Regions from separate parts of the Bacillus silvicola genome, predicted to be linked through region 2. Evidence: a T-box and tRNA genes for the amino acid it is inferred to sense, from the RefSeq annotation. Region 2 holds a T-box; the other holds one or more tRNA genes.
The links. The T-box of region 2 lies ahead of asnS (asparagine--tRNA ligase). A T-box ahead of a tRNA ligase gene usually reads a tRNA of that ligase, here a tRNA-Asn.

Region 1 (16,739 bases), on a different contig from region 2:
TTCTGAATGAATAACTTGTCCTGTAATCCACTCCGCTTCTTCACTTACTAAAAACTTAATAAGCCTCGCTGCATCTTTCGGTTCACCAATTCTGCCGAAAGGAAACATCGGTTTTAATCCTCTTTTTATCTCTTCTGTCATCCATCCCGTATCAGTTGGCCCTGGATTAATTGCATTAACAGTTATACCTAAATGGGCTACCTCTGCTGACAAAGTACTAGTGAGAGCATCAATAGCTCCCTTCGTTGTTGCATAGGCTAACTCGCCAGCCATAGGTCCTTTAAACTGTCCCGAAGTAATATTAACGATTCTACCACCTGATTTCTTATTAAATCCACGTGCAAACTCACTACTTAACAATGTAGTGCCGCGAACATTTACCATGTAATGTTTATCCAAATCTTCAGCAGTCAAATTGGAGAAATCATTATTCGTAGAATACGCTGCATTGTTAATTAATATATGAGGGTACCCTAGTTGTTCAGTAACTTTATTTATAAGCTGATTTGATGCATCATTCCGAGTTAAATCTAACTCCATACTTGATACTTTCACACCGTTTTGTAACAGCTCTTCTTTTAATTGTATTTGTTCATTTTGATCAACGCCCCAAGGCATCTCTTTATCGTAATTCGTCCAGTACGTAAAAAATATATCGTATCCTGCTTCAGCTAATTCTTTACAAATAGCTGCTCCAATACCATCTAGACGACTAACTCCTGTAACAACAGCTACTTTATTTTTTAATTGATTCACACTATACTCCTCCAAGTTTAAAGGACGCATATTTTATATAAGAGATATAAATTTCCCCACATAGGCATCTATCCTTACAAAAGGGATGTACAAGCTAAATATGCAGTCCTTGAATGATTTACAGATAGCTAAATAACCCCTCGCTTATGAGAGAAAAATTCATCTATCTAATTTCTAATCATTACAAGTTCATCCACATATTGAGTCTTTGTCCCCTCTCCATATATCTCCAAATTTTATTTTAACATTAAAGATTTAATATTTCAAAAAACGAAATAATTACTCCTATTCATGAAGTATCATGTACTATAAACCGTAGTTAATAACTAATTTGAATTTAAGTGTATACATTTACCATTACCTATTCGTTGTATAAGTGTAAGGAGGAAAAATGATGGGAAAAGAAAAAATATTGACCTCCTATCTTATCAATTTAGGAGAGGAAGTGTTCAAGCTATTACTAGCGAAAGGAGCTATAAAAGAAGATGCAGAAGACATCATCCAAAATACTTTCTATAAAGTATACACATTGCTAGATGATCTAACCGAGAGTAACATACGTCCATGGTTTTTCAGAGTCGCACTAAACGAATACATTGACTTAAAGAGAAAAAAAGAACAGCAAAACATTTATTTAACTGAAGAGATTTATTCAAAACTACAATATACAGACCAAGAATTAGACGCTGTTTTAAATAAAGATGAGATTTTCTATCTATTAAAAGATATAAAATTAGAATATAAAGAGGCCTTCTTTTTAAAGTACTATTACAACTTTTCATATGAAGAAATCGCTCTAATATTAGATATTCAAGTGAACAGTGTCAAACAAAAATTACATCGCGCACGTAAAACAATTCATTCTACAGTAGGAGGAAAAACTTAATGGACACTTCTTTAAAAGATGCGTTAAAAAAAGCGAAACGTAAGCAATTACTCAAAACCATTATTACTTCTATTATCGTCGTAATAATACTTATCCCTATAATTTATAAGATCGGTAATTTCTTCGCGGCGAAAAGTTCTACGAAACTTCACGAACATCTCTTTTTACATAATGCAATTGCAGAACCGAATGTGCAAATTGATTCTCAAGTAACGAGTAACTCATCCATGTTTGGCGGCAATATTATATCAAATCGTTCTAAAAATATTAATGGTTATGTAGTCCCATGGAACACATTAACAAGTTCCTATGGTTGGCTCCGTACCAATATCGATTCCAATGAATTAACACCTGGTTTTTATTGGTCCGATACAGAGTTCTACGAGTACGATAAACAAACAAAGAAAAAGTTTGCAACATTTTATAATCCCGCTATTAAGGAATATTTTGATGGTGTCCAAAATGAATTAGGGGAAGTTTCACAAATGAACAACTATGTTGCCGAAGTTGCTATCTCTTTCAATCAGCCCTACACACTACAAGAAATTAAAGAAAAAATTCCAGACAACTTAAACATTGTATGGTTATATATGACCTCACCAATTGGAGACGAAAGCAAGGGACCTGCTGGTATGCCCGTTTACGGATTTAATCCAGACAAGTCCCCTGAAGAAGCGTATAAAGAGTTCGTTGATTCACTTAACCAATACGATGACGATGGACATGACGAAGACATCCAGAAGTTTTTAAAATCAAACAAAAACAAACCATTCGATCAAGTGAAAATTTTAGGTGTTATGCTAACAGGAAAAACAGAAAACTTTAAGGCATTAGAAAACCAAGACTTTATTCGTGGTGCTTCTGTAGGGGTTACTGCACAAATTGTTCCTTATATAAAACCGGAGAAATAATAAGGAAAAGAAAAGATACACTAATAGTAGATAGTTAAAAGAATGTACATTAATCTGTTTACTATGGGAGCTATCTATTTTAGTGGAGAGCTCCCATCCCTCATTTATTGTTCATCCTCTAAAAAATAAATTTCCAAATACTTTATGTACAAATGAAAAATCATAATTTTTGTTCACACTTTATCCATTGTGAATCTTTTCACAATGGATATATAATAAACATGTAAATACAATACATTGGAGGGATTTCAATGGTTATCAACTTTTTAAGAACTGATAAACGTGCTGCTTTCATATTATTATTTTTACGATTTTACATAGGATATGCGTGGCTTGCTGCTGGAATAGGAAAAGTTGTTGGACAGTCTTTTGATGCAAGTGGTTTTCTAAAAGGAGCTATCGCTCAAGCATCAGGTAGTCACCCTGCAGTACAAGGTTGGTGGGCAGATTTCCTTCAACATTTTGTTCTTCCAAACGCAGACCTATTTAGCTTTCTAGTTCAATGGGGAGAAATTTTAGTAGGTCTCGGTTTAATTTTAGGTGGATTAACAAAAACAGCTGCATTTTTCGGAATCATAATGAACCTTTCATTTTTATTAAGCGGAACTGTTAGTGTAAACCCAAACCTACTTATTTTAACTATGTTCATTTTAGTTGCAGGACAGAATGCTGGACGTATCGGATTAGATGGTTATGTTTTCCAAAAACTTTTCAAAAAAAATAGCCGTGCAGCATATAAATTAAGTAAAACTGCATAAGAACAGTTCATCTTTTAAATATAAGCTAATAAGAAACACGATCATTTTCTCACATAAAGTGAAACCGAAATCTATAATCAGATTTCGGTTTTTTGATATACAATAAATCACCTAAACTATTCACAATTCGATATAATACAAATTTATCTATAGAAGTAATTTAAACGTTATAAGCTACCTTATAACGTTAGGCTATCTGAAAATCCAATAATACGTATACTTGCAGATGAACCAGAAGCAAGAGCTACAATCACAAGATAAATATGAAAACAGCCCTCCTTATGAGACTGTTTCATCCTTATGTATCCTGTGAGGATATCCATTATAAAGTCCTAAAATCTTTCATACTTTCTCCAAGAATATAGTGTGAAAACCACATCAAATTCTGCTTCATAATAGCCACATTAATTCCTGGCTGGTCAGAACTATATGCCATTCCTTTAAATATAATTAATTCTGTATCCACTTCCATATCCCTTAATCCTTGATATAGCTCATATGCGTTTAGAGTTGGAATTCTTGCATCCTTTTCGCCATGTTGGATTAAGGTGGGAGTACAGGCTGATTTAATATATGTCATTGGCGATGTTTTTGTATATATATCTGGATCATTCCATGGAGTATTTCCTAAATGCATTCTAATAAAGTAAGGGATATCTGTATTTACATAATGGGTACTCCAGTTAGTGATTCCACCTCCAACTGAAATAGCTTTAAATCTACTACTATATGTAGAACAGAAAGCTGATATATATCCCCCGTTGCTCCATCCCATAACCCCTACTCTACCCTTATCTACAATCCCTTGATCAACTAGTTTATCCACTCCAGATATAACATCATCGTAGTCAGCAATTCCCTGTTTTCGATAGTTTGCTTTTAAGAATTCATTACCATAACCAGAACTTCCCCTATAGTTCGGCTCTAAAACTATAAAGCCTTTTTCGATAAATTGCTCAATAGGATATTTTTCATTAAAACACTCTGAAAATATCGGGAAGGATGCCCAAGCCGGACCACCATGGATTACTACTAATAAGGGATATTTTTCATTTGCGTCAAACTCTACTGGAGTCGATAAAACACCCTCTATTTCAAGACCATCACTACTTTTCCATGAGACTATTTCCCTATTACTTTTAAGCTTTCCTTCGAAAAAGCTATTTTCATTCGTTATTTTTTTATCGTCTAAATAGATTTCAAAGGTTTCATTTGTAATAGCCTTATTATAGGATATATGATTTCCATCCCTTGTTATAGAAGCATTCATTATAAAGCCATCTACTTTGTCACTTAACATTTCCACAGTGCCATCCTCACATAGCAATCCAATACGATAGTTAGTTTTATCCTGCCATCTAATTAAAATCCCCTTAGCCGTCCACTGTAATGGCATAACCGTACTATCAAAGTTTGTTAAAGGCCGAATTACCTCTCCAGTATTCATATCATATATCTCTAATGTACTGTCTTGTATATGAGTCTTATAGTACTCCTTCTCCCTTATGCTTGCTGAGTAGCATATTTTGCTGCCTTCAGGAGAAAAGCAAACGCTCCCTCCCAACAACTTATCCATATTCATCTTTTGTAGCTCTCCAGCTTTAATATCTAGTATGTATAGATCTCCATTCATATAATCTCCCATATTTGAGCTTGGTGTAGCCATAAATACAACCTTTTTCCCATCATTTGAAATATCAAATTCGTGGATATGAAAATCCTTCCCATTAGTTAGTTGATAAACACCGCTATTTTCATGTTCCTCTTTATCATTTTGTATCACTTTTTCTATTTCAATGTAATATAAACAATTATTCTTGTACTCCTTACCTATACGTTGGAAATCCCCATATAGTTCCTTCCGCTTCTTTATCAGCTCTGATTCTTTTGACTGTGCCACATAATAAAAGCCTTTACCACTAGGCTCCCATTTAAAATTACTGATCCCTTCTTTCTCATCAGTAATTTGTAACTCACCATAACCATCTATTGACTTAACAAAGATTTGATTTTTCTTATTATCCCCCTCACCAACTGAGCTAAGGTAGGCGATATCCCTAGAATCTGGGGACCATAATGGGTGTATACTATCTATATCCCCAGTTGTTAATGGGTAACTCTGCTCCTTATCTTTTTCATATATCCATATATGATTCCTATATGTATTGTCTTTCCAGTTAGCTGTCTTCTTAACAAATGCTACATTTTTTCCATCATCACTTATGTTTGTACTTGATAAAGCTGGTAATGAAATAATCTCTTCTATACTTAAATATGTTTCTTCATTTATTTGCATTAATAAGCCCCCTCGTAATGTCTAATAATCTATCGTCTCTTCCTGTGTAATAAAGGAAATTGTTCACGAATACTTAAAATGATAACGGAAAATTCTGATAAATAAAAGTAGTTCCTTTCAAAATCCGATAAAGTGAAACTTTAATCAGTGGGGATTCTGTCCATCCCCACTGCTAGTTCCTCGCCCCTCTTTAATCCACTTATCAATTTTAGATGTTCTTTTTCTTTTGGACACAAAAACACCCCTTTAGATAAAAATATCCAAAGGGGTGAAGCTTCACAAATTTATTTCAAATCTACCAACCTCTACTCAACAGTAACAGACTTAGCTAAGTTACGTGGCTTATCAACGTCACATTCGCGGTGAAGTGCTGCGTAGTATGAGATAAGTTGTAATGGAATAACTGCTACTAGCGGTGCTAGTGCTTCGTGTACAGCTGGTAATACGAAGCTGTCACCTTCCATTTCTAAGCCTTTCATTGAGATGATACATGGGTTAGCCCCGCGCGCTACTACTTCTTTCACGTTACCACGAATTCCAAGGTTTACGTGCTCTTGTGTAGCAAGTGCGATAACTGGTGTACCGTTTTCGATTAAGGCAATTGTACCGTGTTTTAATTCTCCTCCAGCAAATCCTTCTGCTTGGATGTAAGAGATTTCTTTTAGTTTTAACGCACCTTCTAAACCTACGAAGAAGTCTACGCTACGTCCGATGAAGAAGCAGTTACGCGTTGTTGCTAAAAATTGTTTTGCTAATGCGTCCATCTCTTCTTTTTGATCACAAAGTACTACCATTGCATTTGCTACAAGTCCTAGTTCGTGAGTTAAATCAAAATCAAGAATTTCACCTTTAGCTTTTGCAATGTCAGCTGCTAAGATTGAAAGTACTGCAAGTTGTGCTGTGTAAGCTTTCGTTGATGCAACTGCAATTTCTGGTCCCGCATATAACGGAAGTGTATAATCAGCTTCACGAGAAAGCGTAGAACCAGGTACATTTGTAATCGTTAATGCTTTATGACCCATTTCATTTGTTTGCACAAGTACTGCACGGCTATCAGCTGTTTCACCACTTTGTGAAATGTAAATGAAGAATGGTCTTTCTGTTAATAATGGCATATTGTAAGAGAATTCACTTGCTACGTGTACTTCAACTGGTACTTTCGCAAATTTCTCGATGAATTGCTTTCCAACAAGACCTGCATGATAACTTGTTCCACATGCAATGATGTAAATGCGATCGCTATCTAAAATTGCGTTACGGATATCTGCATCCAGTTCAATCTCGCCATTTTCATCTTGATACTTTTGAATTATATTACGGATTACAAGTGGTTGCTCATCGATTTCTTTAAGCATGAAATGAGGATACGTTCCTTTTTCAATATCACTTGCGTCTAATTCCGCTGTATAAGGTGCACGTTCAATCGTTTCACCTTGTAAGTTTTTAATTGTAATGCTTTCTTTCGTTACAATTACGATTTCTTTATCCATTAACTCGATAAATTGATCTGTAACTTGTAACATCGCCATAGCGTCGCTCGCCACAACATTAAAGTTGTCACCAACACCTACTAATAGCGGGCTTTTGTTTTTAGCAACATAAATCATGTTTGGATTTTCAGCATCAAGTAATCCGATTGCATAAGAGCCATGTAAAAGAGATAGCGTATTACGGAACGCTTCTTCTACACTTAATCCTGTGCTCACTTGTTGTTCCATAAGCTGTACGATAATTTCTGTATCTGTTTCACTTACGAACGTTACATCTTGTAAATATTCCTTTTTCACTAATTCATAGTTTTCAATTACACCGTTATGAACTAGTGTAAAGCGTTTTGATGTACTTTGATGCGGATGCGCGTTTAACTTACTTGGAACACCATGTGTAGCCCAGCGTGTATGTCCAATCCCTACGCTTGCTGCTACGTTCTCATCTACGATTTCGCGAAGCTTTGCAATACGGCCTTTTTCTTTGTATACAACAACACCGTTCTCTGCTTGTACTGCAATACCTGCTGAATCATATCCACGATATTCTAGTTTTTCTAAACCTTTTAATAAAATTTCCTTTGCATCTTGCTCTCCAATAAATCCTACAATTCCACACATGTTTAGTCGCCGTTACAAATGCTTACACTGCTTTGCGAACATGTAACGACATAGTCCGATACCATTTATTTATATTAAAAAAACGGATTACATATTGCTAGCCCTGTAAGCTTGTAACGGCTTTCACCTTCCTCTCGATTGGGTTAAAGTCCGTATATACTTATACAGCTAGTATTCATCCGTTCCTTTTCTCTCATCACACTTTCACCTTTGTCCACTAAGTCACCTTAATGTTTTAAGTAAAAGTTTGCGGTTGTGATGAACAACCGGGAGTCATCCGCCGAAATCTCGATAAACTCCACCTCGTCAACTACACTACTTGTAGTTCTGGCGCTTTTATAATTTACAATATTTCCTTTGAGAAAAAGAACAAGACCATCGTATAACAAACAATATAAATCGTCAATGAAATTTTTTTCATTGTCTATAAAACATATGAAAAAGGAGCACTTTTTGTGCTCCTTTTTCATAGAATCGGCGAATTATTCAACGCCAACTTCAGCTTTCACAACTTCTACAATACGATGTACATATCCATCACAAATTTCTTGTGTCGGTGCTTCTGCCATTACACGAATAAGTGGTTCTGTTCCAGATGGACGAACAAGAATACGACCGTCTCCGTTCATTTCTTCCTCTACAACACAAATAATTTCTTTAATTTTCTCATTTTCTAATGCTAGTTTTTTATCTGTTACACGAACGTTTACTAGTAATTGTGGGAATTTTGTCATCTCGCCTGCAAGCTCAGATAATGGCTTTTTCGTCATTTTCATGATGTTTACAAGTTGAAGTGCACTTAACATTCCATCACCAGTTGTAATGTAATCAAGTAAGATAATGTGACCTGATTGTTCTCCGCCCAGATTATATCCACCACGTTTCATTTCTTCCATTACGTAGCGGTCACCAACTGCTGTTTTATCACTTGTAATATTGTTTGCTTCAAGTGCTTTATAGAAGCCTAAGTTACTCATAACTGTTGAAACAACTGTATTATGTTTCAATTGACCAGTTTCTTTCATATACTTCGCACAAATAAACATAATTTGATCGCCGTCAACGATGTTTCCTTTTTCATCTACCGCGATTAAACGGTCGCCATCACCATCAAAAGCAAGTCCGATATCAGCACCTTTTTCTTTTACTAATTCAGCTAAGACTTCTGGATGTGTAGATCCTACACCTTCGTTAATATTCATACCGTTTGGAGAAGTTCCCATCGTTGAAATATCAGCTTCTAAGTCTGCAAATAAGTATGGAGCTAAAGAAGAAGTCGCACCGTGTGCGCAATCTAAAGCAATATGTAAACCAGAGAAATCTTCCTCTACAGTTTGTTTAATGTATTGTAAATACTTTTGTCCACCTTCAAAATAATCACTCACTTGGCCAAGGTTAGTACCTGTTGGACGTGGTAACTCGTCAACTTCTTTGTCTAATAATGCTTCAATTTCAGCTTCTTGCTCATCTGTTAATTTAAAACCATCTGAACCGAAGAACTTAATTCCATTATCTTGTACTGGATTATGAGATGCAGAAATCATAACACCCGCTTGTGCATCTAAAGCTTTTGTTAAATAAGCCACACCTGGTGTAGAAATAACACCAAGACGCATTACTTCTGCTCCAGTTGATAATAGGCCTGCTACTAAAGCTCCTTCTAACATATGTCCAGATACACGTGTATCACGGCCAATAATTACTTTTGGACGATCTGTATCTTTTGTTAATACATAGCCGCCAAAACGTCCAATTTTGAATGCTAATTCAGGTGTTAATTCCTTATTTGCAACCCCGCGTACTCCGTCTGTACCAAAATATTTACCCATTATTATTCGCTCCTTTTTCATGCTCTTTGTGATTATCTACTGTTGGTTCTTGGCTCGTTTCTTGGCCATTTTCTTTATCTTTTTCTTTATCTTTTCCCTGATCCTTTTCTGGATCCGGTTCCGGATTTTTTGGTTTTTCAGTTTGATTTTCTTTATTGTTTGCTGGATCTGGTTGTTCAATATTACCCTGTACTTCTTTATCTGGTTTTTCTTTCTTCACAATTGTGACTTTAGCACCTTTTTGTTTTGGTTCTATCGAAATATTACCAGGACCGCTCACTTGAATAGAAACATCCTTCGTCCCCGGAGATACATTTTGCAGATTAATCGCAGCTGTTATTTGAGCAGCTGTTATTTTATCTACTATACTTGCTTCTCCTGAAATATCAACGCTTATCTTTCCATCCTGTGGCGAAAGTAGCTGAGCAGTAACATCATTCGGAATTCCATTTTTTTGAATCGGGATACCCTCTATAGTTTTACTTTTCGTTTGTTTTACCTTTTGTACCCCTACAGAAACCTTCACTTGATTTGGTTTTGCACTTGTCACACCTTTTGGCAATAAAACAGAGGCATCGAATGTTGTAGAATCCGTCAATTGACTAAGATCTACCTCGACCCCCTCTATAGATTGTATATTATCCAAAATGTCTTTTGGACCTGCTATCGTTACCTCTTTTGGTTCAACATTAATATTTGTAACAGCTAAACCCTCTGGCAAATTCCCTTTTTTCGAATATGTTAGAGGTACTGTTTTTTCGACGTTATTTGCTGTAGGTTGTGTCACTACATTCACGGTTACACTTATTTTAGATGGACTCGTTTTTACATTTAAACGTTTCCCTTCTTTATTGTACAATGTAACGTCTGCTGTTTTTGTAACAGTTTTATTCACGCCTTTTAAGTCGATATATGCCTTAGCAGATGAAATACTTTCTATTTCTTCTTTTGTTCCAACTACTTCAACAGTGTCGGGCTTAATACTCGATTTCTCAATAGTAGAACCTGCTGGCATCTGATCTTCATTTGATAATTTCAAATCCACATGAACATACTTTTTCGCTTTTTCATGAAGAGTGACTTTAATTGTTGATGGTTGAACTGTCCCTTTCACATCATCTGGAAGCCCGTTCGCTTTTAAAGAAACTTCATAGGTTCCTACTCGACTGTCTCGCAAATCAACTGGTATATTAAATTGGCTTTTTGCTTTTGTTGCAGCGACCGATGCTTTTGGGCCTTCTAACTTCACCTTGACTCCACCTGGTGGAATACCACTTACAATATACTTCTCTTCATCATACTTAATAGTAATGGGATAATCAGTTAATGTTTCTTTCGTTTCATTTACGAAAGGTAATATACTCGCTGTCGTATTTTTTTCGGTTAAAGTTGCTGACATAAAAAGCATACACGCCAATAGTAATGAGATTCCTTTTAAAAACCAATGATTCTCCATTAGCTTATCCATGACGCTTTCTCCTCCAATTCCATAAAGACGAAGAAGTCGTTTTTTCGTTCCCACTAAATTCTGCTAACAACATATCCTTCAGCTGCTCTGTCTTCAAATCACGATGTAACTCACCGTTTTTCGTTAAAGAAATTTGACCCGTTTCTTCCGACACAACTACTGTAATACTATCAGTAACTTCACTAACTCCCATTGCAGCGCGATGCCTTGTTCCTAACTCCTTAGAAATAAACGGACTTTCTGATAGCGGAAGATAACATGCTGCTGCTTTAATTGTACTTCCCTGCATAATTACTGCTCCATCATGAAGAGGGGTATTAGGGATAAAAATATTAATGAGTAGTTCTGATGACACATTTGCGTTCAGCGGAATACCCGTTTCCACATAGTCACCCATCCCAGTCTCTTTTGACAACGTAATTAATGCACCTATTCTACGTTTTCCCATATATTCCGTAGCTTTCGCTATCGCTGTTGCAACAATTTCAGGTTCATCTTCCTCGTGAGTTCCCACACGCGAAAACAGACTACCTCGTCCTAGCTGCTCAAGTGCTCTTCGCAATTCTGGCTGGAAGATAATAATAACAGCTAGGAATCCCCACGTTAATACTTGTTCCGTTAGCCAATATAGCGTATGCAATTCAAGTAAAATACTGATCATCCGGACGACAATAATAACTGTAATACCTTTTAAAAGTTGAACAGCCTTCGTGCCCCGGATTATAAGAATTAGCTTATATATAATAAACCATACAACAGCAATATCTAATGCCGTACTAAGATATTTCAAAATGGTCGTATCTTCAAAAGGCATGCTAACCCTTCCTCCTACTTACGAGCAATTCTATCCATATATTGAAATATTATTTTATGCTCTATCTGTATGTATTTCCAACAACTAGTTAATTATACCATACATGAAACAAACGACAATTACAAACGCCCCCTTTAGCTTAAATTGGTAAGATGTCAACCTTTCTTACCCTACAGTATAATATCAATCATAATTATACGCCTATTTCCCAATAAAAAAAGCAACTTCACAGTTGCTTTTCTTACATTTATTTCAGTTTTTCACCGAATAAAGAACCCATTAAAGCAACCGCTGTTGTTGCTGTTCTGTTTCTCTCATCTAAAATTGTATTTACTTCAACAAACTCAGCAGATGTAACAATATCAGCTTCTGCTAACATCTCCATCGCTAAGTGGCTTTCACGATAAGATAGACCGCCAATTACAGGTGTTCCAACTCCTGGTGCGTCATGAGGATCAAGCCCATCTAGATCTAATGATAAATGGACACCATCCGTATGAGATAAATACGCAATTGTTTCTTCCATAACAGCCGTCATACCCATACGATCGATTTCATGCATTGAGAATACTTTAATGCCTTCATCGCGAATAAAGTCTTTTTCTCCTTCATCCAATGCACGTGCACCGATAATTACAACGTTCTCTTTTTTCACCTTTGGATATGCTTCATATAAGTCTACAAGCGTCGGATGTCCATAGCCTAAACTTGCAGCAAGTGACATACCGTGAATATTTCCAGATGGTGAAGTCTCTTCTGTATTTAAATCACCATGTGCATCATACCAAATAACACCTAAATTTTTATAATGTTTCGCTACACCAGCTAGCGTACCGATAGCAATACTATGGTCACCGCCTAATACAAGTGGAAAACGACCTTCTTCTATAATATGATCAACCTTACTTGCTAATTCATTACATACAGTTGCAACTTGTGTAAGGTTTCTTAATTTTGTATTTTCATCTACTTCTTTTTCTCTCTCAATACATATATCTCCCAAATCTTTAACGTCATATCCAATTTGTTCAATTCTTTCAATTACCCCTGCATAACGGATCGCGCTTGGTCCCATATCAACCCCGCGACGCATCTGTCCTAAATCCATTGGAACTCCAATAACTGAGATTTCTTTTTTCATAGATAGTATCCCCCTTTTATGCCTTCCTAAATATTTTAAATCTTTTATATAGTCTGACTCAACTCGACATTTTTCTGCATGGATATACAATATATTCACTTGTACACTCATTGAAACCTAAATTTTAAGACTATTCTATGTATAAAGTTAACTTAGTGAAACAACTGACTTTTCTATCAGCTAATATTTTTATCCGCACTTTTCTCCATCATCACTCAGGATTATGCAAAATATCATCAAATAAATGGATTAAAAAACACTTCTACATTTAGAAGCGTTTTTCTGATGCTAATTTCCACACTGTTGCAATATTTCTTGCTGTCATTTCGATATTCTCTTCTGCCCTTTTATATGCTTCTTCTAATGTCATTGGACTCGCTGTAATACTAAACACTGCATCAATTCCCTTTTCGTAAACAGTCGTATAATTCGAGGATACAGATCCACCAATAGCAATTACAGGAATATGACGATATTTCGCCCGCTTCGCGACACCAACAAGAGCTTTTCCATACGCTGTTTGTTCATCTATTCTTCCCTCACCAGTTACAATCAGATCGGCGCCCTCTATACACTTATCAAAATTTGTATAATCTAATACAATTTCAATTCCTTTTCTTAACTGCCCCTTTAGCACCGCAACGACAGCTGCTCCCATTCCTCCAGCTGCCCCCGCCCCCGGTATTTCAGATACATCTAAAGATACATGTTGTTTAAGTATATTAGCATAATGTTTTAAATTCTCATCTAGCTCTTTCATCATCTCTACATTTGCGCCCTTTTGTCTCGCAAATACAAAAGATGCCCCGCTAGCTCCAACTAAAGGGTTATCTACATCACACGCTGCTTCTAACTTTAAATCCTTTAGGCGTGAATCAATCCTAGAAAGATCAACAGTAGTAATCAAATTTAATGTCCCTCCAGAGGGTTCTATTACTTCACCTTTCCTGTTTATAAACCTTGTACCTAAAGCGGATAGCATACCAGCCCCACCATCATTTGTAGCACTTCCTCCAAGTCCTAAAATAATGTGTTTCACTCCTTGATCTAATGCATGTAATATAAGTTCACCTGTCCCTTTTGTTGTTGTAATAAGTGGGTTTCTCTTTTCAATTGGAACGTGTTGTAATCCTGATGCTGCTGCCATTTCAATAAATGCTGTCTCCTTATCCTTAGACATACCATAAAAGGCTTGCACGCTCTCTCCAAGCGGCCCTGTCACATTAAGTGATATAATTTCTCCCATTGTAGCACCAACAAGAGATTCGACCGTTCCTTCACCTCCATCTCCAATTGGTACTTTAACGTACTCTGCTTTAGGAAAAACTGCTGCAAAACCTCTTTCAATAGCTTCACATGCCTCCATAGCTTTCAAACTTTCTTTATATGAATCAGATGCAATGACAACTTTCATAATTATCTCTCCTTATTTATGCTCTTCTTTCATTTTAAACAACATATACACAAGTTGTCTTTTTATGTGAAATTTAAGCACAAAAAAAGCTTACATCATTTGATGTAAGCTTTCCCTATTTATATGGAGCCTAGCGGGATCGAACCGCTGACCTCCTGCGTGCAAGGCAGGCGCTCTCCCAGCTGAGCTAAGGCCCCGTAGTAATAAAGCGGAAGACGGGATTCGAACCCGCGACCCCAACCTTGGCAAGGTTGTATTCTACCACTGAACTACTTCCGCGAAAATGGTGAGCCATGAAGGATTCGAACCTTCGACCCTCTGATTAAAAGTCAGATGCTCTACCAACTGAGCTAATGGCTCGTAAATGGCTGGGCTAGCTGGATTCGAACCAGCGCATGACGGAGTCAAAGTCCGTTGCCTTACCGCTTGGCTATAGCCCATTAATATTTACTAGTATGGTTATCTTCTCAAAAAAATAAACCCTTTCAGGTTATTTTAAAGAAAATGGTGGAGGGGGGCAGATTCGAACTGCCGAACCCGAAGGAGCGGATTTACAGTCCGCCGCGTTTAGCCACTTCGCTACCCCTCCGACATTTAAATATATATGGTGGAGGATGACGGGATCGAACCGCCGACCCCCTGCTTGTAAGGCAGGTGCTCTCCCAGCTGAGCTAATCCTCCAAAAGTGGTGACCCGTACGGGATTCGAACCCGTGTTACCGCCGTGAAAGGGCGGTGTCTTAACCACTTGACCAACGGGCCAAAAAAATCCAAAACTTTTCTCAAGCTTCCAACCGGGCTTGAACCGGTGACCTCTTCCTTACCATGGAAGTACTCTACCAGCTGAGCTATGGAAGCATAATGGCTCCGCAGGTAGGAATCGAACCTACGACCGATCGGTTAACAGCCGATAGCTCTACCGCTGAGCTACTGCGGAATAATACAAGCCTGGCAACGTCCTACTCTCACAGGGACAAGGTCCCAACTACCATCGGCGCTAGAGAGCTTAACTTCCGTGTTCGGTATGGGAACGGGTGTGACCTCTCTGCCATCATTACCAGACTTTTATCATTATACACATTCTTTTCAGAATGTCAAGAAGAAATCTAAACATATATTCCTTCAAAACTAGATAACATTGCTACATATTATATGGTTAAGTCCTCGATCTATTAGTATTCGTCAGCTCCACATGTCACCATGCTTCCACCTCGAACCTATCAACCTGATCATCTTTCAGGGATCTTACTAGCTTACGCTATGGGAAATCTCATCTTGAGGGGGGCTTCATGCTTAGATGCTTTCAGCACTTATCCCTTCCGCACATAGCTACCCAGCTATGCCCTTGGCAGAACAACTGGTACACCAGCGGTGCGTCCATCCCGGTCCTCTCGTACTAAGGACAGCTCCTCTCAAATTTCCTACGCCCACGACGGATAGGGACCGAACTGTCTCACGACGTTCTGAACCCAGCTCGCGTACCGCTTTAATGGGCGAACAGCCCAACCCTTGGGACCGACTACAGCCCCAGGATGCGATGAGCCGACATCGAGGTGCCAAACCTCCCCGTCGATGTGGACTCTTGGGGGAGATAAGCCTGTTATCCCCGGGGTAGCTTTTATCCGTTGAGCGATGGCCCTTCCATGCGGAACCACCGGATCACTAAGCCCGACTTTCGTCCCTGCTCGACTTGTAGGTCTCGCAGTCAAGCTCCCTTATGCCTTTGCACTCTACGAATGATTTCCAACCATTCTGAGGGAACCTTTGGGCGCCTCCGTTACACTTTAGGAGGCGACCGCCCCAGTCAAACTGCCCACCTGACACTGTCTCCCGGGTCGATAAGACCCGTAGGTTAGAATTTCAATACAGTCAGGGCGGTATCCCACCAGCGCCTCCACCGAAGCTAGCGCTCCGGTTTCAATGGCTCCCGCCTATCCTGTACAAACTGTACCAAAATTCAATATCAGGCTACAGTAAAGCTCCACGGGGTCTTTCCGTCCTGTCGCGGGTAACCTGCATCTTCACAGGTACTATAATTTCACCGAGTCTCTGGTTGAGACAGTGCCCAAATCGTTACACCTTTCGTGCGGGTCGGAACTTACCCGACAAGGAATTTCGCTACCTTAGGACCGTTATAGTTACGGCCGCCGTTTACTGGGGCTTCAGTTCAGAGCTTCGCTTACGCTAACCCCTCTCCTTAACCTTCCAGCACCGGGCAGGTGTCAGCCCCTATACTTCGCCTTACGGCTTCGCAGAGACCTGTGTTTTTGCTAAACAGTCGCTTGGGCCTATTCACTGCGGCTTTCCGTTAAGAAAGCACCCCTTCTCCCGAAGTTACGGGGTCATTTTGCCGAGTTCC
Region 2 (13,726 bases):
GACGTACGCGTAGCGTATTTAGGAAAAAAAGGCCCAATTACAGAAGTATTACGCGGCATGGGAAAATTATCAGCAGAAGAGCGTCCACGTATGGGAGCATTAGTAAATGAAGTACGTGAAGCGATTCAAACGCGTCTAGATGACAAAATTGGTAACTTAGAAAAAGCAGTAATTGAAGCGAAATTAGCTACTGAAACAATTGATGTTACACTGCCAGGTCGTCCTGTTGAAACAGGGTGTCACCATCCGTTAACAGCTGTTGTTGAACAAATTGAAGATGTATTCATCGGTATGGGTTATGAAGTAGCTGAAGGAACAGAAGTAGAAAAAGACTACTACAACTTCGAGGCACTAAACTTACCGAAAGATCACCCAGCACGTGATATGCAAGATACATTCTACATTACAGAAGAAACGTTACTACGTACACATACATCTTCTGTGCAAGCACGTACAATGGAAAATAATAAAGAAAAAGGTCCAATCAAAATTATTTGTCCTGGTAAAGTGTATCGCCGCGATGACGATGATGCGACACATTCACACCAGTTCATGCAAATTGAAGGTCTTGTAATTGATAAAAACATTCGTATGAGTGATTTAAAAGGTACACTGCAAGTATTCGTGAAAAAGATGTTCGGTGAAGACCGTGAAATCCGTCTTCGTCCAAGTTTCTTCCCATTCACAGAGCCATCTGTAGAGATGGATATTTCTTGTATGATGTGTCACGGTAAAGGTTGCGGCACTTGTAAAGGGACTGGCTGGATCGAAATTTTAGGCGCAGGTATGGTTCATCCGAACGTACTTGAAATGGCTGGTTATGATTCAAAAGAATATCAAGGTTTCGCATTCGGTATGGGCGCAGAGCGTATCGCAATGTTGAAATACGGCGTAGATGACATTCGTCATTTCTATACAAATGATGTACGTTTCTTACAACAATTCAAACGAGCGTAAGGGAAGGAGAGGATAAATATGTTCGTATCATATCGTTGGTTACAAGAGTATGTAGATATTAAAGATGTAACGGCACAAGAACTAGCAGACAAAATCACGAAAAGTGGTATTGAAGTAGAAGGCGTTGAAGTATTAAATAAAGGTGTAAAAGGTGTTGTAGTTGGTCACGTATTAGAATGTGAAAAACACCCAGAAGCTGATAAATTAAGCAAATGCTTAATCGATATCGGTGAAGAAGAACCAGTACAAATTATTTGTGGTGCTGCTAATATTGCAAAAGGTTTAAAAGTACCAGTTGCAAAAGTTGGCGCTGTACTTCCTGGTAACTTCAAGATTAAAAAAGCAAAACTACGCGGTGAAGCTTCTCACGGTATGGTTTGTGCTCTTCAAGAGCTTGGTATTGATGGAAAGTTAGTTTCAAAAGAATATGCAGATGGTATCTTCATCTTCCCAAGTGACGCTGAAGTTGGTGCAGATGCACTTGAAATTTTAAACTTACACGATGAAGTACTTGAGCTTGGTTTAACACCAAACCGTGCAGATTGCTTAAACATGTTAGGTGTTGCATATGAAGTAGCCGCTATTTACGGCCGTGAAGTGAAACTTCCAGCTATCGACTTACAAGAAACAGCAGAAAAAACTTCTGATTACATTTCTGTAAGTGTAGAAGCGAAAGAAGAAAACCCATTATATATTACAAAAATGGTTAAGAACGTAAAGATTGGTCCATCACCAATGTGGATGCAAACGCGCCTTATGGCAGCTGGCATTCGTCCAATTAGCAACGTTGTTGATATTACAAACTACATTTTAATGGAATACGGTCAACCGTTACATGCATTCGATTACGATAAATTAGGTTCAAAAGAAATCGTTGTTCGTCTTGCAAAAGAAGGCGAAAAAATTGAAACATTAGATGATCAAGAACGTACATTACAAAGCCACCACCTTGTAATTACAAACGGCACAAAAGCTTTAGCTGTTGCTGGTGTTATGGGCGGAGCTGATTCTGAAGTTACAAATGACACAGTAAACGTTCTAATCGAGTCTGCATACTTTGCAGGACAAACTGTGCGCCGTACATCAAAAGACTTAGGTCTTCGTAGTGAATCAAGTGCACGTTTCGAAAAAGGGATTGACCCAACACGCACATTTGAAGCGATTCAACATGCAGCTGCTTTAATGGCAAAATACGCTGGCGGTGAAGCACTTGAAGGTGTAGTAGAAGCTGATAACTTACAAGTAGAAGAGCGTACAGTATCTGTTACTGCTGAAAAAGTAAACCGTGTATTAGGTACAGATATTTCTGCAAGTGAAATGGGTACAATGTTCACAAACTTAAAATTCCCATTCACAGAAGTAGAAGGAACATTCCATGTAAATGTGCCAGCACGTCGTCCTGATATTACAATTTCAGAAGACTTAGTAGAAGAAGTGGGTCGTCTATACGGTTATGACCACATTCCAGTTACATTACCTTCTGGAACAATGACACGTGGTAAATTAACATCGGCACAAACGAAACGTCGTAAAGTACGCCGCTTCCTAGAAGGCGCTGGTTTATATGAAGCAATCACGTATTCATTAACAAGCGCTGACAAAGCGAAACAATATATGGTTGAGCCAAACGAAAAAGCTCCTGTAAATCTTGCACTTCCAATGAGCGAAGAGCGTAGCCAACTTCGTTTAAGCTTAGTGCCACAATTGTTAGAAGCAGTTTCATACAATGTTGCACGTAAAAACGATAGCGTTGCTTTATACGAAGTAGGTTCTGTCTTCTTACCAACAGAAGCAGGAGAACTTCCGAAAGAAGAACAACATCTTGCAGGTGTTATGACAGGTCTTGCTCTTCACCATGCATGGCAAGGTGAGAAGAAAGTTGTAGACTTCTTCGTTGTTAAAGGCGTGCTAGAAGGATTATTCGACGTACTAGGCGTTGCTAACCAAATCACATATGCACCAGCAAAACGTGAAGGTATGCACCCGGGACGTACAGCTGACATCGTATTAGATGGCGAAGTAATTGGATTCATCGGTCAATTGCACCCTGAAGCGCAAAAACAATTAGATGTGAAAGATACATTCGTATTCGAACTATCTCTTGTAAAAGTATTCGGTGCAGACGCAGAGGAAACTTACTACTCAGCAATTCCACGTTTCCCATCTATGACACGTGATATGGCTGTTGTCGTAACAACAGAAACAAAAGCTGGTGAAATGAAGCAAGTCATTGCTGAAGCTGGCGGAGAACTTCTGAAAGATGTAACACTATTCGACTTATACGAAGGTGAAAAAATGGAAGAAGGCAAGAAATCACTTGCATTCTCTATGAACTACTTCGATGCAGAACGTACATTAACAGATGAAGAAGTAACAGAAGCACATAACCGTGTATTAACAGCGGTAGAAGAGAAATTTGGTGCGGAGTTACGTAAGTAATTTTTAAATAAAAAGGTTGAGTGCTAATTACATGAGGCTCAACCTTTTTATTTTTAATTAAATTTCAGCTGTTTTTCGTTCTGTAAATACCTCGGTAGCAACCGTTAAAATGGTGTTTAATGCTACAGGAAATCCGGCATAAATAATCATTTGCATCATTACTTCAATGATTTCTTCTTCTGTCCATCCGACGTTTAATGCTCCGATTATATAAAATTTTAGCTGCTCAGTATTGCCTAAAGCTGTTAATCCAGCAACGGTCGCAAGTAATCGAGATTTTAAGTCAAGACCTGGTCTGGCGAAAATTTGACCGTAGTTAAATTCTACAGCTAATGTTCCTAAATCAGGCGCAATAGAATCTGCAAAGTTATTTACAATATTTTGATAATGTTCTGGAGCGATTTTTGCTAAAACTTTCATTCCTTTTTCATAATTTACACTAGGATTTTTCATTACATATATCTCCCTTTCTAGTATAGTTAGGTATTTTTATAAACGAGATTATTGCAATACTTATCATGGAAATTCCAAGAATGCATACTCCGGTCCACTGCCATTTGCTCCAGGCGAGTAGTCCCAAGTAAGAACCAATAGATCCACCAAGGAATGTAGCCACCATGTATATGCCGTTCAAACTACTTCGTTTCTCAGGGTGTAATTGGAAAATGTGTGCTTGACAAGCGACTTGATTTGCTTGAGTACTGGCTGTAAGTAGAAGGGCTCCTATAATTAGTCCTGGTAACCAGTACCCTAAAAATAAAAATAGTAAAAAAGAAAAAAATGAAATAGATGTACATAAAGTACTAGCAAATACGGCTCCTTTTTTATCTATAATGCGCCCAATTATAGGTGTTGCAAATGCCCCTACTATTCCTACTAAACCGATTAATCCAACAGTAGAACTTCCGTAATGATAAGGAGGTGTGGTTAATAAGAAAATAAGTGTAGTCCAAAAGACACTAAAAGCTCCAAATATCATTCCTTGACTTAAACAAGCCTTTCGCAATATTTTTTCTTGCAACAAAAGTGGAAGGAAAGAATGAAACAGCTTTTTATACTGCATGTGGTGAATCGTATCTCCCTTAGGGAAATATATTTTCACCAATAAAATAAGAATGGATGTACTTATGAAAAAACTTCCGTAAACAGCTCGCCATCCGAAGTGAATATCAATAAATCCACTAATTAATCGAGCACCTAAAATGCCGCAAACTAGACCGATAGACACATTGCCTAAAATTCGCCCCCTATTTTGATCAGTGGCGTATTGAGAGACAAAAGGGATTACAATCTGGGGGATGATTGTAACAAATCCAAGAATAAAATTGGATGCAATTAGCCAATTCGCACTTGTCGATAAAGCGGATAAAGCTAAATTGATACAAACGAGGGACAATAAACTTAAAATTAATTTTTTTCTCTCAAGCATATCTCCTAAAGGAACTAGGAAGAGGTTTCCTAATGCATACCCGACTTGGGTTACAGTAGCAGCAATACCGATTCTAGTTTCTGAAACATGAAAAGTATGAGCCATACTTACTAAAAGGGTTTGATTTATATACACGTTTGCTACTGTAAAACCACATATTATCGCCATGAATAAAACAAATCGCTGTGTCAGTTCGAAAGAATGCGTTTCTGTATTTTTTATTATCATAAAATTCACCTCCTTTACTTATTAAGATAAAGGTAGGTTTATAATGAAAATAGGAGTGTATTTATACTGGTATAAAAACTACCACTAATAAAGGGGAACATTATATGTTAAGCGATGCAGATAGAAGGAAGGAACTAGCTGATTTTTTAAAAAGCCGCCGCGCTAGGTTGACTCCTGAGCAATTTAATTTACCAATTGGTCAACGAAGAAGAATAAAAGGATTAAGACGAGAAGAAGTTGCGCAATTAGCTGGAATTGGATTGACATGGTATACATGGTTAGAACAAGGGCGTGATATCCAAGTTTCTCAAGAAGTTATAGAGTCAATTTCTCGTGTATTTCAGTTGGAGGGGGAAGAGAAAAAACATTTGCTTTTATTAGCAAATCATTCACTACCTTCTCAAATAAGGAAACCGATTGCTGGACACATAAATGGGATTTTAGAGGGGCTATTAGATCAATTACAATTTTGTCCTACTTATGTAATTGATGAGAAACTAAACATTGTTCATTGGAATAAAGCAGCAAGCGTTGTATTTGGTGATTTTGGCGAAATGGATGAGAGAAATCGAAATGCAGTTTGGCGTTGTTTTACATCAAAAGAATACCGTGAACTATTTGAAAACTGGGAAAACCATGCGCAACGTTTAATTGCACAGTTCCGTTCTACATATACACAGTTTATTGGGGATGAGTGGTTTAAAAATATAATTGAAGAACTTACGGAAAGAAGTAGCGAATTTCGTATGTGGTGGTCAAATCATGAAGTACAAGGAACACCTATTGGTCGGAAAATACTTTTACATCCTGTCGCTGGAACGTTGATTATGGATCATGTCACACTCCAGGTTTATGACGCACCTGAATTAAAGCTTACAATTTACCAGCCTCGTACAGAGGAAGATACAGAAATGAAGATGAAAGCATTATTAGAAGCAAATTAGCATAATACGGCAGGGGATTGGTCTGTACAAGGAAAGCTTTTAAATATATGTTGTTGAAGAAAGAAAAATACTGATATATTTTCCGACATCTTGCATCTTTCCCTCGAATGTAGTACATTAATTTTAGTTTAACAAAACGAAAGACGATGATAAGGAAAAGTAGTATATACTATAATCCAAAGCGAGTCAGGGACGGTGAGAGCCTGATGAGGCGGTATATATGAAGAACACCTTGGAGTTGCTAACCGAAATTGGATCTTGTATTCAAGAGTAGACTTAGACGGGAATCCGGCCTGTTACAAACCGGGAAGTATGTATTACATACGAGTTAAAGTTGGTCTTTATGACAAATTGGGTGGTACCGCGAAGTTTAACCTTTCGTCCCTTTATGGATGAAAGGTTTTTTTGTATTTAAATATATCAGCAAAGGAGAATTTCACTATGGAAAACACATTAGTAAAAAGTCTGTATAGAGATACAGAAAAGTATGCAGATCAAACAGTACAAGTATCAGGGTGGATTCGTAACTTACGTGATTCAAAAGCATTTGGTTTCATCGAATTAAACGACGGTAGCTTCTTCAAAGGCGTTCAAATCGTTTTCGATACAGAATTAGAGAACTTCAAAGAAATTGCAAAACTTCCACTTAGCTCTTCAGTTAAAGTAGAAGGTAAAGTAATTGCAACGCCTGGAGCGAAGCAACCATTTGAAATTAAAGCAGAAAAAATTGATATCGAAGGCTTATCAGACTCTGATTACCCACTTCAAAAGAAGCGTCATACGTTTGAATACTTACGTACAATCGCTCATTTACGTCCAAGAACAAATGCATTCTCTGCAACGTTCCGTGTACGTTCTATCGCAGCATTTGCGATTCACCAATTCTTCCAAGAGCGTGGATTCGTACATGTTCACACACCAATCATCACTGGTAGTGATACAGAAGGTGCTGGCGAAATGTTCCGCGTAACAACGCAAGATTTAAACAACGTACCAAAAGGTGAAGACGGACAAGTTGATGAATCAAAAGACTTCTTCGGTAAAGAAACAAACTTAACAGTAAGTGGACAGCTGAACGCTGAAGCTTATGCGTTAGCATTCCGTGATGTTTACACATTCGGACCTACATTCCGTGCAGAAAACTCAAACACAACTCGCCACGCAGCTGAGTTCTGGATGGTTGAGCCTGAGATTGCATTCGCTGAATTAGGTGACGTAATGAACCTTACAGAAGATATGCTAAAATATGCAATGAAATACGTACTAGAGCATGCACCAGAAGAAATGGAATTCTTCAACAGTTTCGTTGACAAAACAGTTCTAGAGCGCATGAACAACGTAATTAACTCTGACTTCGGTCGCATCACATATACAGAAGCAATTAAAGTGCTTCAAGAGTCAGGTGCTGACTTCAAATACCCAGTAGAATGGGGTATTGACTTACAAACAGAGCACGAAAGATACTTATCAGAAGAAATCTTCAAACGCCCTGTATTTGTAACTGACTATCCGAAAGACATTAAAGCATTCTACATGCGTCTTAATGAAGATGGTAAAACAGTAGCTGCTACTGACCTTCTAGTTCCTGGCATCGGCGAATTAATCGGTGGCAGTCAACGTGAAGAAAGAATGGACGTTTTAGTAGACAGAATTAAAGAACTAGGTATGAACGAAGAGGATTACTGGTGGTACTTAGAACTTAGAAAATACGGCGGTACAAAACATGCTGGATTCGGTCTAGGTTTCGAGCGCTTCCTAATGTACATCACTGGCATGGCTAACATCCGTGACGTAATTCCATTCCCAAGAACTCCAGGTTCTTCTGAATTCTAAAATGTGAAAAAAGCGAGAGGATTTCCTCTCGCTTTTTATTTTGCATAGTTTATTACCTCATAGCAAAAAGTAACGCGAAGGGGTGAATATAAATGAGTAAAAAAGTGAAAAAAGATCATTCAAGATCGGGCCTAGGTTCTCCAGAAGTAGAAGGACAAGGAACGACAACACATGAAACAGGCTCTCATAAAGTATCTTCATCTAATAAGAAGCAGAAACGAAGCTAACATAAAAAAGGAGAGTCTTGGCGACACTCCTTTTTTATGTATTACATCTTATTATCGTTAATTTCTTTTGTGATTTTATCTACATCTTTGTCTAATCGACCTAAATAGAAAAACCACACTAAGCTAATGAACACGTAATAGATAGCCATAACGCCAAGATTATCAGATATATTCTCGAATATGGATTTAGTAGTGAAAAAAACTCCCCAAATGGTAGAAATAATGAAGTAAGAAAGTGGACCTACGAGGTGTACGAAAGCATATAATACCTTTTTTACTTTTACAGCGTTCATATGAAATACCTCCTTTTTCTAATCATAAATTCAAGTTCCTTACAGAAGTGTTGTAGTTTTGCTGGATTGTGTATTAACAAGCGGGCATCGTGTTTCCCAATAAACTTTCGAATTCGTAAGTTTAATAGGAATGATCTACCATATCTTTCAATCAAGTTTTGAAACTCCTGCTGCTCACTGAGTAATTGAATATTTCCCCTAATTTCGAATTGTCTTTCATGTGGATCACCTAGTAAAATATTTAGAATCATTTGTAGAAGTAGCAATGGGAAACTCCTCCTATGTTAGAATAATCTGTATATTATAATTGTAACAAAAATATAAGGCCTATAGTAGGGGGAAACAAAAAACAGGAGTTTGTAGGCTCCTGTTTTTGTCGATACTATTTTAATAAGCGAAACGCCTTCTCCTTATTAGCGAAATGCATTTTCACAAACTCAGGTAATCGTTCTTTACCAAGCTTTTGAATTAATTTAGCAGCGGCAATATCAACTTGTTTACCGGCACCTTTTGGAAGTGGCATACCAGCTTTTTTGCTTAGTTCGTCAAACTGTTTTACGAATGAGTAACGAGCTAAAATAGAAGCAGCGGCTACTGCTAAATGGACGCTTTCGCCTTTCGTCGCGAAGTAAACATTTTCACGTTGTACCTGTTTTTGTTTTGCTAAATATTTGTAGTATGTATCAGGTTGTGTGAATTGATCGATTAAGACGCCTTCAGGCTTTGTAGGTGCAATTTTAGCTAATAAGTTTGTAATAGCTTTATTATGTAGTAAGGCTTTTAACTTACCTTGGTTGTTTCCTTTATCAAATAGCTCGTTATATTTTTCATTGTGAAGGACAAGAGAGCTGTAAGGAACAACGTGTAGAAGTTGTTTTGCAATGGCAGTAATTTGATCGTCATTTAAGTTTTTAGAGTCTTTTACACCAAGTTCTTTTAGTAGTGGAATTTGCTTTGCATCCACATATACAGCAACTACTGTCATCGGTCCGAAGAAATCACCAGTACCAACTTCATCTGACCCTACGATAGACATTGTACTGATGGAAGTAGGCGGTGCATAACGGTGTGAATCGACAGATTTTTTTACAGCTGTTTTCGGTGTTTGAGAGACAGTTTGCCAACGAGAAGCTTCTGCTTCAGCGCGGCCTCCTTGGAACATTACTTTTCCAGATTTATACGCTGTAATTGTGCAAGATGGCACCTTTGCCATGAAGATCCCGCCTTGTGGAATTTTCGGGCTAAGCGCTTGTTTATATTGTTGTTTCATGTTTTCAATTACTGTAGAATTTGTTTGAATTACGATAGAATTTGACATAATGGTCACCCCTTTTTTTATATTGTTATTTTTATCATATCGGATTGTTCTTTCTGTTTCCATATTATGAAGGTTCATGGTATGATAAACTTTAGGATTCTGTACGTGATTGGAGGCCGGTGAGTTGTCACAACAAAAGGGAAAGAAAAGTCGAATTAATGTAGAAATCTATGGTCAGCAATATTCAGTTGTTGGCGATGAAAGTACAAGTCATATCCGCATGGTAGCAGCGATTGTGGATGATAAAATGCGCGAACTCAATGCCAAGAATCCTTCGCTTGACACGAGTAGACTAGCGGTATTGACGGCGGTAAACGTCATACACGATTACATAAAATTAAAAGAAGAACATGAGAAATTGAAAGAAAGTATGACAAAAAAAGGAATGGAATAACATGATTGATATTATTATCATTTTACTGCTTGTTATGGGATTTTTCCTCGGCTTACGCAGAGGGTTTATTCTGCAACTTGTAAAGTTAACAAGCTTTATTATCGCATACCTTGTTGCATACTGGTACTGTAAAGATTTAGCGCCAGCGCTTGCGAAATTTATTCCGTATCCATTTGATAAAAACGTATCTGTTCCAGAATGGATTGATGCAAATAATATTGAAACAGTATTTTATCAAGCACTTGCGTTTATCATATTGTTTATTATTACAAAAATTGCACTTTCATTACTTGGTAATTTGTTAAATATGTTTGCAGAAATACCGGTTTTAAAGCAAGTCAATGCGTTCGCGGGGGCAATCCTCGGATTTTTAGAAGTATATATTATTTTGTTTGTTTTAATTATCGTTGGAAACATCCTTCCAATTGAGCAAATACAAACACCATTACAAAAATCATCAATTAGCAAAATAATTGTAGACGATACACCGATTCTTTCTGAAAAGGTGAAGGAGCTATGGCAGACAGGTAGCAAAGTATAACTTCTCTTTTTTCAGAAAGAGAAGTTTTTTTCTATGAAAGAAAGGCGGGGCAATGATGAAAATAAATAAAAAACAAGTTATTAAATTATTAGAGACAATCGGCCTGTTTATGGAACTAAAGGGCGCGAATCCATTTAAAATATCTGCATTCCGTAAAGCAGCAGCAGCATTAGAGAGTGATGATCGTAGTCTTTCTGAGATTGAAGATTTCACGAAGATTCCGGGTATTGGAAAAGGAACAGCAGCAGTTATTCAAGAATATATAGAATCGGGAACATCTGAAGTATTACAGGAACTTGAAAAAGAAGTACCAAGCAGTTTATTACCGTTATTAAAACTTCCGGGCCTTGGTGGTAAGAAGGTAGCTAAGTTATACAAAGAACTTGGTGTTGTTGATATGGAATCGCTAAAAGCTGTTTGCGAGGAAAATAAAGTACAAGCTTTAGCAGGTTTCGGTAAGAAAACAGAAGAGAAAATATTAGAAGCAATTGATCAAGTAGGATCTCGTCCAGAGCGTTTACCAATTGCGATGGTATTGCCTATTGCCGGGGAAATAGAGGAGAAATTGTCGAATATTGCTGAAGTGATTCGTTTCTCTCGCGCTGGTAGTTTACGCCGCGTTCGTGAGACAGTGAAAGATTTAGATTTCATTATTGCAACGACGGAGCCAGCAGTAGTACGTGAACATTTATTACAGTTTGATAATATGATTGAAGTGATTGCAAGTGGAGATACGAAAGTCTCTGTTCGTCTTCAATATGAATACGATATTTCAATTGATTTCCGCTTAGTAAAACCAGAAGAGTTTATTACAACTCTTCACCATTTCACAGGATCAAAAGATCATAACGTAAAAATGCGCCAAATCGCCAAAGATAAAGGTGAGAAAATTAGTGAGTACGGTGTAGAGAATCTGGAAACAGGTGAAGTAAAAACATTTGAAACAGAAGAGGAGTTCTTTGCTCATTTCGGTCTTCCGTTTATTCCGCCAGAAGTACGTGAAGATGGAAAGGAAATTGAATTAATTAAAGAGTATCCGAACTTAATTCAGTTCTCTGACATACAAGGTGATTTACATATGCATACAACATGGAGTGACGGTGCCTTTTCAATTGAAGAAATGGTACAAGCATGCCGCGCTCGTGGATATAAGTTTATGGCGATTACGGACCACTCACAATACTTGAAAGTAGCGAATGGTTTAACGAAAGAGCGTCTTCGCGAGCAAGCGAAAGAAATTGAGCGTATGAATGAAAAGTATCCAGACATTACAATTTTACGGGGAATTGAAATGGACATTTTACCAGATGCCTCGCTTGATTTTGATGATGAAGTATTAGCAGAACTAGATTATGTCATTGGAGCGATTCACTCTAGCTTCTCACAAGACCGTGAAACGATTATGAAACGTCTTCGCACTGCGCTTGAGAATAAGCATGTCACTATGATTGCCCATCCGACAGGTCGTCTTCTTGGGCGCCGCGAGGGTTACGATGTAGATACAGATTTATTAATCCAGCTCGCAAAAGAAACAAATACAGTTTTAGAATTAAATGCAAACCCAAACCGTCTAGATTTAAGCGCGAAATTATTAAAACAAGCACAAGATGCTGGTGTAAAAGTAGCGATTAATACGGATGCTCATACACTTGAAATGTTAGAAGATATGGAAACAGGTGTAGCAGCAGCACGTAAAGGTTGGATTCAAAAAGATAACGTAATTAACACATGGGATATTGAACGTTTATTAGACTATATTAAACGTAATAAGTAACACAAGGGGGACCTGCAACATGTTAGAAAGAACGTTGCGTGTATTAGAATACAATAAAGTAAAAGAACAATTACTTGAACATACAGCCTCTTCACTTGGTCGTGACAAGGTGAAGAATTTAGTGCCCAGCACTGATTTTGAAGAAATTGTAGAACTGCAAGATACAACGGATGAAGCGGCGAAAGTTATTCGTTTAAAAGGTAGTGCACCATTAGGTGGTATTACGGATATTCGCCCAAATGTGAAGCGTGCAAAGATTGGAAGTATGTTAAGCCCAAATGAACTACTTGATATTGCCAATACGATGTATGGTAGTCGCAATATGAAACGTTTCATTGAAGATATGGTTGATAATGGTGTCGAGCTTCCAATTTTAGAAACTCATGTCGCTCAAATTGTATCTTTATATGATTTAGAAAAGAAAATTACTAATTGCATCGGTGACGGTGGTGAAGTAGTCGATAGCGCAAGTGATAAACTGCGTGGTATTCGTACTCAAATTCGTACTGCAGAAAGCCGTATTCGTGAAAAGTTAGAAAACATGACGCGTTCTTCAAACGCGCAAAAGATGCTGTCTGACTCGATTGTAACGATTCGTAACGAACGTTACGTAATCCCGGTAAAACAAGAATACCGCGGCGTATATGGTGGTATTGTTCACGATCAATCAGCTTCTGGGCAAACGTTATTTATTGAACCACAAGTCATTGTAGAGTTAAATAACGCGCTTCAAGAAGCACGAGTGAAAGAAAAACAAGAAATTGAACGCATCTTATTGATGTTAACAGAAGAAGTGGCAGTAGAAGCGGATATCGTTTTATCTAACGTAGAAGTAGTTGCGAATCTTGACTTCATATTTGCGAAAGCTTTTTATGCGAAGCGTATTAAAGCAACTAAGCCAATCGTAAATAACGAGCGCTATATGGATTTAAGACAAGCACGTCATCCGCTTATTGATCCAGAAATCATCGTGCCAAATAACATTATGTTAGGTAAAGATTTCACGACAATTGTTATTACAGGACCGAATACAGGTGGTAAAACAGTTACGCTGAAAACAGTCGGTATTTGTGTATTAATGGCGCAGTCTGGTCTTCACATTCCAGTAATGGATGAATCGGAGATTTGTGTATTTAAAAATATTTTCGCTGATATCGGTGATGAGCAATCGATTGAACAAAGTTTAAGTACGTTCTCCTCACATATGGTGAATATTGTAGATATTTTAGAAAAAGCTGATTTTGAAAGCTTAGTTTTATTTGATGAATTAGGTGCTGGAACAGACCCGCAAGAAGGGGCTGCACTAGCAATTTCAATTTTAGATGAAGTATGTAATCGTGGTGCTCGCG

Region 1: it has a tRNA-Asn gene. The T-box ahead of asnS (asparagine--tRNA ligase) is inferred to sense a tRNA for this amino acid. The anticodon was not compared.

Annotation. Positions count from the first base shown of each region.
Region 1 is NZ_JBNGVC010000013.1:1,040,674-1,057,412, forward strand. Features, by position in the region: gene ACP6L7_RS27445 (SDR family oxidoreductase) at 1-786, opposite strand, end outside; gene ACP6L7_RS27450 (RNA polymerase sigma factor) at 1,151-1,642, shown strand; gene ACP6L7_RS27455 (sigma factor regulator N-terminal domain-containing protein) at 1,642-2,553, shown strand; gene ACP6L7_RS27460 (DoxX family membrane protein) at 2,805-3,311, shown strand; gene ACP6L7_RS27465 (S9 family peptidase) at 3,634-5,607, opposite strand; gene glmS (glutamine--fructose-6-phosphate transaminase (isomerizing)) at 5,913-7,715, opposite strand; partial or broken gene ACP6L7_RS27475 (hypothetical protein) at 7,728-7,912, opposite strand; gene glmM (phosphoglucosamine mutase) at 8,198-9,544, opposite strand; gene ACP6L7_RS27485 (CdaR family protein) at 9,537-11,012, opposite strand; gene cdaA (diadenylate cyclase CdaA) at 11,005-11,826, opposite strand; gene rocF (arginase) at 12,074-12,967, opposite strand; gene ACP6L7_RS27500 (glycerate kinase) at 13,236-14,381, opposite strand; tRNA gene ACP6L7_RS27505 (tRNA-Ala) at 14,506-14,578, opposite strand; tRNA gene ACP6L7_RS27510 (tRNA-Gly) at 14,589-14,660, opposite strand; tRNA gene ACP6L7_RS27515 (tRNA-Lys) at 14,666-14,741, opposite strand; tRNA gene ACP6L7_RS27520 (tRNA-Gln) at 14,747-14,821, opposite strand; tRNA gene ACP6L7_RS27525 (tRNA-Tyr) at 14,887-14,970, opposite strand; tRNA gene ACP6L7_RS27530 (tRNA-Val) at 14,987-15,062, opposite strand; tRNA gene ACP6L7_RS27535 (tRNA-Glu) at 15,068-15,142, opposite strand; tRNA gene ACP6L7_RS27540 (tRNA-Thr) at 15,166-15,238, opposite strand; tRNA gene ACP6L7_RS27545 (tRNA-Asn) at 15,243-15,317, opposite strand; rRNA gene rrf (5S ribosomal RNA) at 15,327-15,442, opposite strand; rRNA gene ACP6L7_RS27555 (23S ribosomal RNA) at 15,533-16,739, opposite strand, start outside.
Region 2 is NZ_JBNGVC010000012.1:1,463,564-1,477,289, reverse strand. Features, by position in the region: gene pheS (phenylalanine--tRNA ligase subunit alpha) at 1-957, shown strand, start outside; gene pheT (phenylalanine--tRNA ligase subunit beta) at 976-3,396, shown strand; gene ACP6L7_RS19620 (carboxymuconolactone decarboxylase family protein) at 3,454-3,849, opposite strand; gene ACP6L7_RS19615 (MFS transporter) at 3,836-5,053, opposite strand; gene ACP6L7_RS19610 (helix-turn-helix transcriptional regulator) at 5,158-5,997, shown strand; T-box leader at 6,135-6,386, shown strand; gene asnS (asparagine--tRNA ligase) at 6,439-7,830, shown strand; gene ACP6L7_RS19600 (YuzL family protein) at 7,923-8,057, shown strand; gene ACP6L7_RS19595 (hypothetical protein) at 8,099-8,350, opposite strand; gene ACP6L7_RS19590 (hypothetical protein) at 8,347-8,616, opposite strand; gene rnhC (ribonuclease HIII) at 8,733-9,668, opposite strand; gene zapA (cell division protein ZapA) at 9,793-10,062, shown strand; gene ACP6L7_RS19575 (CvpA family protein) at 10,064-10,603, shown strand; gene polX (DNA polymerase/3'-5' exonuclease PolX) at 10,659-12,377, shown strand; gene ACP6L7_RS19565 (endonuclease MutS2) at 12,397-13,726, shown strand, end outside.